One region of the Providencia sp. PROV003 genome, then DNA from elsewhere that is predicted to be linked to it. Evidence: predicted binding sites of a transcription regulator. Region 1 holds the regulator's gene; each other region holds the start of a gene.
The links. The regulator CRP, encoded in region 1, controls carbon source genes, mostly activating them, when cyclic AMP is high. The targets are predictions, from matches to a motif close to ATGTGANNNNNNTCACAT.

Region 1 (2,180 bases):
AATCAGAAAAACAGTTAAATTATTTCTCAAATAATAAGTAAGACGCTTACCATTAATTAAGGTAAGCATCTTTTTATTAAAATTTTAATATAAAAAATAAATTTATTTTTAATTTTTTATTTCAAAGCTATGAGTGACTTCAACCGTTTTTTCTAGCATCAGTGCCACTGAGCAATATTTTTCAGCCGAGAGCTGAACAGCTCTTTCAACCGTTTTTTCCGTTAATTCATTTCCTGTTACGATAAAATGCAAATGTATTTTAACAAAATAACGTGGAGCTTCTTCACGGCGCTGCGATGTTAATTTAACTTCACAATCAGTAATATCATTTCGCCCTTTTTGTAAAATTGAAACGACATCTATTGCACTACATCCACCTGCCGCCATTAGCACCATTTCCATTGGGCTAGGTGCTTTATCACCTGCATTACCATCCATCATGACTTGATGCCCTGAAGCTGACTCACCTAGAAAGGAAAGTCCTTCTACCCATTTTACTCTTGCTTCCATTTTATTCCCCTTGAAATGAAATCGGTTTAAAGGCTACATTGTTCCATAGATATAATGAATGTTATATCAGCTTTATTAGGCTGAAGCGATACAGGGGAGACTTTCTTCATTGGATATGCTACAAACAATACTTAGTTGATAGGACTAAGATCAAAACTCAGCGGTTTAATTGATTATATTATAGTGTTGATATCAATTTGTTTACCCTAGCCTATCGAATGCGCTGAAGTTATTCAGCTCTTCACATTATTTAGGGTATATAAGGCAAATTAATATGCTAAGCTAGTGACTTTAAAGCCAGCCTTTCTGGTAAGCTTTTCCGGATGGCTGCAATAACATACAGAGGATAACGCTAATGGTTCTCGGCAAGCCACAAACAGACCCTACTCTTGAATGGTTTTTGTCACACTGCCATATTCATAAGTATCCATCCAAGAGCACACTGATCCATCAGGGTGAGAAAGCAGAAACCCTTTACTATATCGTTAAAGGTTCAGTGGCTGTTTTAATTAAAGATGAAGAAGGCAAAGAAATGATCCTCTCTTACCTGAATCAAGGGGATTTCATTGGTGAACTGGGGTTATTTGAAGAAGGGCAAGAACGTACTGCGTGGGTGAGAGCTAAAATCGCTTGCGAAGTTGCTGAAATTTCTTACAAAAAATTCCGTCAATTGATTCAGGTTAACCCTGATATTTTAATGCGTCTCTCAGCGCAAATGGCCAGTCGTTTACAAACAACATCAGAAAAAGTCGGCAACCTTGCCTTCTTAGATGTCACAGGCCGTATCGCTCAAACCCTATTGAATCTAGCGAAACAACCTGACGCAATGACCCACCCAGACGGTATGCAAATCAAAATTACCCGTCAGGAAATTGGCCAAATTGTCGGTTGTTCCCGTGAAACTGTTGGCCGTATTTTAAAAATGCTGGAAGATCAAAACTTGATCTCTGCACACGGTAAAACCATCGTTGTTTACGGTACACGTTAATTAACCTTTCAGCCTCGCTCTCTTGGCGAGGCATGCAATTTAAAATAGCTTTATATCGTCGATATAAAGCTATTTCAGTTTAATTATAGCAACATATTTATATGCTTATATTAATGAGTATCGTTTCTTTATATTTTATCTATTTAGCTCTCTATAAAATAATAATCATAATATTAAGTAGGGTTATATTTATGAAAATTACACTTAGCAATTTGTCAGGCCATTCCGAACTTTTTAAAAACATTAGCAATTCCGATGATTTTATAAAGAAAATCTTTGCTGTGACTGCCTCATCGAGAAAAGAGCCCTTATCCACTCAGCAACAATCTAAACTATCAGATGCTTATAGCCTAGAAAGCATTGACTCAGCTTATGAAAGTGATTCAGAAAGTATAAATAATACTAAATTATTGAGCGCTGACGAATTTAAGCATAAAGTTAATCAATTGAAAGTCCGATTGTATAAATTTTATACATCTACTTTTTATAATGAACAAGATGCAGACTCACTAATAACAGAAAACCAAACAGTTTTTGAGGATTTTAATAGTGCTGATAAAGAAATTCATAAATATGCTGATTTTTTGTATCGGTACGTTAAAACTCCAGGGATTAACATCAAAAACTCAGAAATAAAAAACGAAATCATAAAAAATCACCATCATCCTAAGCAACTAGAAAA
Region 2 (2,180 bases), 460 kb from region 1:
TCGCGTTTTTTACGAATAATTTCTTGTGCCAGAAACACGATATACTCCTTTAAAGTCGAATTTATCGGTTAACAATATTGCGAAAATTAATAATTGCTGCTTGATTTTTTAACGTCAAAACCTAGCGTATTTAATAAATTTGCTAATAAGCTTGATGCACCAAAACGGAAATGGCGGCTATCAGCCCAATCGTCACCTAAAATTCTTCCTGCTAATGCTAAGTAATCTGCTGCTTCTTCTGCAGTACGAACGCCACCAGCCGGTTTAAAACCAACCGTTTTGGCTACGCCCATATCGTGGATCACTTGCATCATGATTTCTGCACTTTCTAATGTCGCATTAACAGGCACTTTACCTGTTGATGTTTTAATAAAATCAGCGCCAGCTTTAATTGAAATTTCAGAAGCTTTGCGGATCAATGCTGCCTCTTTTAATTCACCGGTTTCAATAATCACTTTCAACAACACATTTGCCGCAGCACAAGCCTCTTTACAGGCTTTCACTAAATCAAAACCAATTTTTTCATTCCCCGCGATCAGCGCTCGATATGGGAAAACCACGTCAACTTCATCTGCACCATAAGCAATCGCCGCTTTAGTTTCAGCTAATGCGATTTCGATGTCATCATTACCATGAGGGAAGTTCGTTACTGTCGCGATACGGACGTCTGGAGTACCTTGTTCACGTAATGTTTTACGTGCAATAGGGATAAAGCGAGGATAAATACAGATTGCAGCTGTATTACCTGCTGGGCTTTTCGCCTGATGGCATAATGCGATCACTTTTGCATCAGTATCGTCATCATTTAAAGTGGTTAAATCCATCAGGGTCAGCGCGCGTTGTGCGGCTGCTTTTAAATCAGTCATATAACTCTCCAACGTTGTTAATTCTTCAGAACGACACGTTCTTTGTTGGCGAGCGGGCTTGGTTCCTTAAAGATGCTAGTCGGATACTTTCCGAACTGAGCAGCTGAGATCCTTCTCACCGCATCATGCCCTAGAGTAACTTTACTCTGAGAACTAGCAGTTCCATAGCAGCTTACTAATGATAGTAGACCATGGAATAGCGTTATTTTATGTGCTACAAATCACATTAATCGACTGAATGTTACATTATTAAAATAATAAATGTGATACAGATTGCAATTATACCTAATCTGACGGCCATTTTATTCTCTCAAATGGCTTTTCGATACATGCTTTATCATTAATTTACTACGTTAAGAGTAGTTGAAAATTTTCGATTGATATAAAAATTCACAAAAGAATATAACGCATCAAATTAAAAACGGAAGGACAAGAGCCCTTCCGTTATATTTGTTTAAGAGAGCCAGCTTTTGCCCCTCGAAACAACATCAAGCAACTGCCGCTGCACCTAAAGTCAGGAAGAAGCCTGCAATTGTTGCACTCATTAAGTTAGACAGTGTACCTGCCATAACCGCTTTCATGCCTAAGCGTGCGACATCACCGCGGCGACTTGGCGCCATTCCGCCCAACCCACCTAATAAGATAGCGACAGATGATAAGTTAGCAAACCCACACAGCGCAAAAGAAATAATCGCTTTTGTATGGTCAGATAACACTTGTTTACCCGCGGCTAAAACCTCAGCATCTGCCTTCATGTACTCACCAAAGTTCATGAATGCAACAAACTCATTCACAACAATTTTTTGGCCAATGAAAGACCCTGCGACTGTCGCTTCGCTCCATGGCACCCCAATGAGAAATGCAATCGGTGCGAACAACCAACCGAGTAATAGCTCCAGTGATAATTGAGGATAATCAAACCAGCCACCAATTCCACCTAAAATACCATTAATTAACGCGATCAACGCGATAAAAGCCAATAACATTGCACCCACGTTCAGCGCAAGTTGCATCCCTGATGAAGCCCCTGAAGCGGCTGCATCAATAATGTTGGCAGGGCGCTCGTCTTCAGCAACTAAATCCGTCGCATCAACTCTGTCTTTAACATCTTCTGTTTCTGGTACCATCAGCTTGGCAAATAATAGCCCACCCGGCGCTGCCATAAAGGATGCAGCTATCAGGTATTCCATTGGGACGCCCATTTGAGCATAACCCGCCAATACTGACCCTGCAACAGATGCCAAACCACCACACATGATGGCGAATAGCTCAGATGTTGTCATTGTTGCGATATATGGACGTACCACCAGTGGC
Region 3 (2,180 bases), 2.1 Mb from region 1:
TTAACACTTTTTTATTGATTACAAAACTAAGCCAACAACAGCTGCCGATAGGAAGCTCACTAATGTTGAACCGTATAATAGTTTCAAACCAAAGCGTGCTACTGTATTACCTTGTTTTTCATCTAACCCTTTAATTGCACCAGCAATAATACCGATAGATGAAAAGTTAGCAAAAGAGACTAAGAACACCGATAAGATACCGACAGAACGTTCTGATAAGCCACCAGCAATCGCTTGTAAGCCATCCATTGCGACAAACTCATTCGTGACCATCTTAACTGCCATGATGCCGCCAACTTGTAAAGCTTCATCCGCAGGAATACCAAGGACCCAAGCAAATGGATAAAACACGTAACCTAACATCGTTTGGAAATCAACGCCGAATACTGCAGAGAAAATACCATTAACCATCGCAATTAGGGCAATAAAACCAATCAACATAGCTGATACTATAATTGCGACTTTAAACCCAGCAAGGATATATTCGCCTAACATTTCAAAAAAGCTTTGCCCTTCATGCAAATTGCTCATTTGGATGTCTTCTTCACCTTCTGGTGGGTACGGGTTAATTAATGATAAAACAACGAAAGTACCAAACATATTAAGCACTAATGCCGCGACCACAAAGCGAGGTTCCAACATGGTCATATAAGCACCAACGATAGACATTGATACAGTAGACATTGCGGTTGCCGCCATGGTGTACATTCTGCGCTCTGACATTCTATTGAGTTGGTCTTTATACGCGATAAAGTTCTCTGACTGCCCTAACAATAATGAGCTTACTGCGTTAAATGACTCTAATTTCCCCATACCGTTCACTTTCGATAATACAGTACCGATAATGCGGATCACGATAGGTAAAATTTTGACGTGTTGTAAAATACCAATTAATGCAGAAATAAAGATGATTGGACACAAGACTTGTAAGAAAAAGAACGCTAAATTGCCCTCAATCATACCGCCAAAAATAAATTTCGTCCCTTCCGCTGCATAGCCTAGCAAGTGAGTAAACACCCCTGCTACACCCATTACAAAAGATTCGCCGATATTAGATTTTAAGAAAAGGTAAGCCAACGCAATTTGAATAACAAGGAGTTGAATAACATAGCGGGGGCGGATCGCGCTACGGTTACTACTTGCTAAAATTGCAAGAGCAGCAATTACTACTAAGGATAAAACGAAATGCAGGATCGAGGTCATATGCGACTCCAACAAATTTAAGAATCAGTCTATGTGCATATTCTATGTAATAGACAACATTTAAATGAGACGGTGGTCACATTAATATGAAAGCTTACTAGGTGTATTTTGCAAAAAGAAGAAGGCGGTCACGTTTCAACTATAACAAAACCCTGTAATCACTTTTTTTGCACAGAAATCTTAATAAAAATTTAAGTTAAGGCTTACAACGACCTAAGTATTATTTTGTTGCTTACCACCTTGTAAGCAACAAAATTAGATTGAATATAGTTCACCATTAAATATTCAGCAAACGTATTAACTCATTTTCATCTATAACCTGAATACCCAATTCATTCGCTTTCACTAATTTAGAACCTGCCGCTTCCCCTGCAATCACCATATCCGTTTTCTTAGAAACACTTCCAGCCACCTTTGCACCTAAAGCGACCAGCTTGTCTTTTGCTTCATCGCGGGTTAATACACTCATTGACCCAGTTAATACCACTGTTTTGCCAGCAAATGGACTATCAATTTCAGCACTGTTCACAACCTTCACTTCTGGCCAGTGAATATTAGCCTTAGTAATCAGGTCGTTAATAACGGCTTGGTTATGTTCTTCGCGGAAGAAATTCACGACATGTTTCGCCACCACATGACCGATATCTTGAACAGTTTTCAGTGACTCTTCGTCTGCACACATTACCGCTTCTAATGTTGCATAATGCGCTGCAAGATTAGCTGCAGTAGCTTCTCCAACTTCGCGAATACCTAATGCATAAATAAAACGTGCCAGTGTTGTTTGTTTCGATTTTTCTAGTGCAGTGACTAAGTTTTGAGCTGATTTAGGCCCCATACGGTCTAAACCAGTTAAAATACCTGCACTCAATTGATAAAGGTCAGCTGGCGTTTTGACATATTCTTTTTCAACCAGTTGATCGATAATTTTATCCCCCATGCCATCAACATCCATGGCACGACGAGAAACAAAGTGTTTT
Region 4 (2,180 bases), 1.7 Mb from region 1:
CGACATCTAAGAAAGGGTTATTCTCAAAGCCATCTTCATTGACGTTAGCAATGTACATGGTTGGTTTTAATGTTAAAAAGCTTAAATAACGGATTGCGGCTTTATCTTCCGCTGATAAGTCTAAAGTGCGTAACATGCCGGCTTGCTCAAGATGTGGCAAGCATTTTTCTAAAGCTTCTAATTCTGCTTTTGCGTCTTTATCGCCACCTTTAGCCCGTTTTTGTACACGGTGAATAGCACGCTCGCAGGTATCGAGATCGGCTAATGCTAGCTCTGTATTAATGACTTCAATATCTTCTGCTGGGTTAACTTGACCTGCAACGTGAATAATATTGTCATTTTCAAAACAACGGACGACATGACCGATAGCTTCAGTTTCACGAATATTAGTTAAAAACTGGTTACCTAGGCCTTCACCTTTGGATGCGCCTTTCACTAAGCCCGCAATATCCACAAATTCCATAGTGGTTGGTAAAATACGTTGTGGCTTTACAATCTCAGCTAATTGCTCAAGACGTGGGTCTGGCATTGGTACAACACCCGTATTGGGTTCAATTGTACAGAAAGGAAAGTTGGCTGCTTCGATGCCGGCTTTGGTCAATGCATTGAATAGGGTGGATTTACCCACGTTAGGTAGACCAACGATACCGCATTTAAAACCCATATGTTTCTCACCTTAATAGCAAGGGGCAGACGTATGCTGCACCTAATGTTTAGAAATTGGCGCTGATTATACACAAAAAGTTGATTTTGATGAAATGAACTCTTATGCGGAGGCTTTAAAGCTATGGAGCCTATTTATTGCTTTATCCATTCCATCTGTAAGTAGAATATCAGTGCATCTTGTTGCTTCATCAATAGCGTCATCAATGAGCTTTTGTTCAGAAAGCGGGGGCTTACCGAGCACAAAGCCAACAACTTTGTTTTTATCACCGGGGTGCCCAATACCAATACGTAAACGGTAAAAGTTAGGGTTATTGGCAAATTTACTTTGAATATCCTTTAAACCGTTATGGCCGCCATTACTGCCGCCTAATTTCATTTTCGCTACGCCGGGTGGCAAGTCGAGTTCATCATGGGCGACTAAAATTTCATCAAGGTTAATACGATAAAAATTAGCGATGGCCGCAACGGATTTACCGCTAAGATTCATAAATGTGGTTGGAACTAATAAGCGAATATCATTGCCAGCCATGTTTATACGTGCGGTATAACCGAAAAACTTAGCTTCTTCTTTTAACGGTTGATTATGGCGCTCGGCCAGTAAATCGACATACCATGCCCCTGCGTTGTGACGTGTTTGTGCATATTCCGCACCTGGATTTGCAAGTCCAACAATTAATTTAATTTTGCTCACGGCGACTATTTCACTGTCAGTTTATGGAAGTAATACGCTAGTTTACCTTGAGAAATGGGAGATGTACAAAATTGTCATGGGTAAAATTACCCTAAGTATAGTTACGCTATAAATTATTCGGATTTTCTATTTTTTTGATAAAGAGCATTTTTTGTGTAGAAATCCTAGCTAACTTCCTTCCATGTGATGCTCATCGCAAAAAATTTTACTTAATGCACTATAATCATTACATAAATATAAAGTATTACCGAATTTTTTTACACATGCTTGCTTATCAGTTTACTGGTACTGGAGGTATATATGAAACGGAAAAGCGCTCATCTTCTTGGTAATGTTCTTATGGGAATAGGGATGGTTTTAATGATAGGGAGCATAGGCATCAACTTATTCTCTCATATTGTTAATCTCAATCTTTCTGAGCTTGTTACTAATGGTTCCCTGTTTGGTATTTTCATCGGTGCTATTGTTTGGCTTACGGGTGCGAGAGTCGGTGGCCGAGAAAAAGTTGCAGACCGTTATTGGTTGTTAAAACGCCATTATCATTCACGTAGGGATAATCACCGTTATCCATAAATAGTGACTAGTTTATAGGGCGTGTTGATGTTATTAACGGCTAGGTGAGAGTGGAAGTCAGGTGAGTTTCACTCTTGCAAGTGTAATGTCACAAAACTTCTTGTTTTTTGAGTAAGTTGGTTATTTTTATGGCTTAAGGCGTCATAGAAATAGGTATCTATAGTTTATTTTCTTTCTAAAATCATAAAGCCCCTACAGTTATTTCTGTAGGGGCTTGTATTTTTGTGGTGACATTTAATCGTTGTCAGAA

Region 2: a site for CRP is predicted at 1,076-1,093, ahead of deoC (deoxyribose-phosphate aldolase). Genes of this name have one in related genera too.
Region 3: a site for CRP is predicted at 1,268-1,285, ahead of M1F14_RS11195 (NupC/NupG family nucleoside CNT transporter). Genes of this name have one in related genera too.
Region 4: a site for CRP is predicted at 1,539-1,556, ahead of pth (aminoacyl-tRNA hydrolase). Genes of this name have one in related genera too.

What each region holds. Positions count from the first base shown of each region.
Region 1 is NZ_CP096369.1:350,869-353,048, forward strand. It holds gene M1F14_RS01450 (phosphoribulokinase) at 1-18, shown strand, start outside; gene M1F14_RS01455 (OsmC family protein) at 109-510, opposite strand; gene crp (cAMP-activated global transcriptional regulator CRP) at 866-1,498, shown strand; gene M1F14_RS01465 (hypothetical protein) at 1,690-2,180, shown strand, end outside.
Region 2 is NZ_CP096369.1:4,560,715-4,562,894, forward strand. It holds gene deoA (thymidine phosphorylase) at 1-38, opposite strand, end outside; gene deoC (deoxyribose-phosphate aldolase) at 87-866, opposite strand; gene M1F14_RS20845 (NupC/NupG family nucleoside CNT transporter) at 1,355-2,180, opposite strand, start outside.
Region 3 is NZ_CP096369.1:2,472,425-2,474,604, reverse strand. It holds gene M1F14_RS11195 (NupC/NupG family nucleoside CNT transporter) at 19-1,203, opposite strand; gene ligA (NAD-dependent DNA ligase LigA) at 1,481-2,180, opposite strand, start outside.
Region 4 is NZ_CP096369.1:3,326,792-3,328,971, reverse strand. It holds gene ychF (redox-regulated ATPase YchF) at 1-664, opposite strand, end outside; gene pth (aminoacyl-tRNA hydrolase) at 767-1,357, opposite strand; gene ychH (stress-induced protein YchH) at 1,658-1,930, shown strand.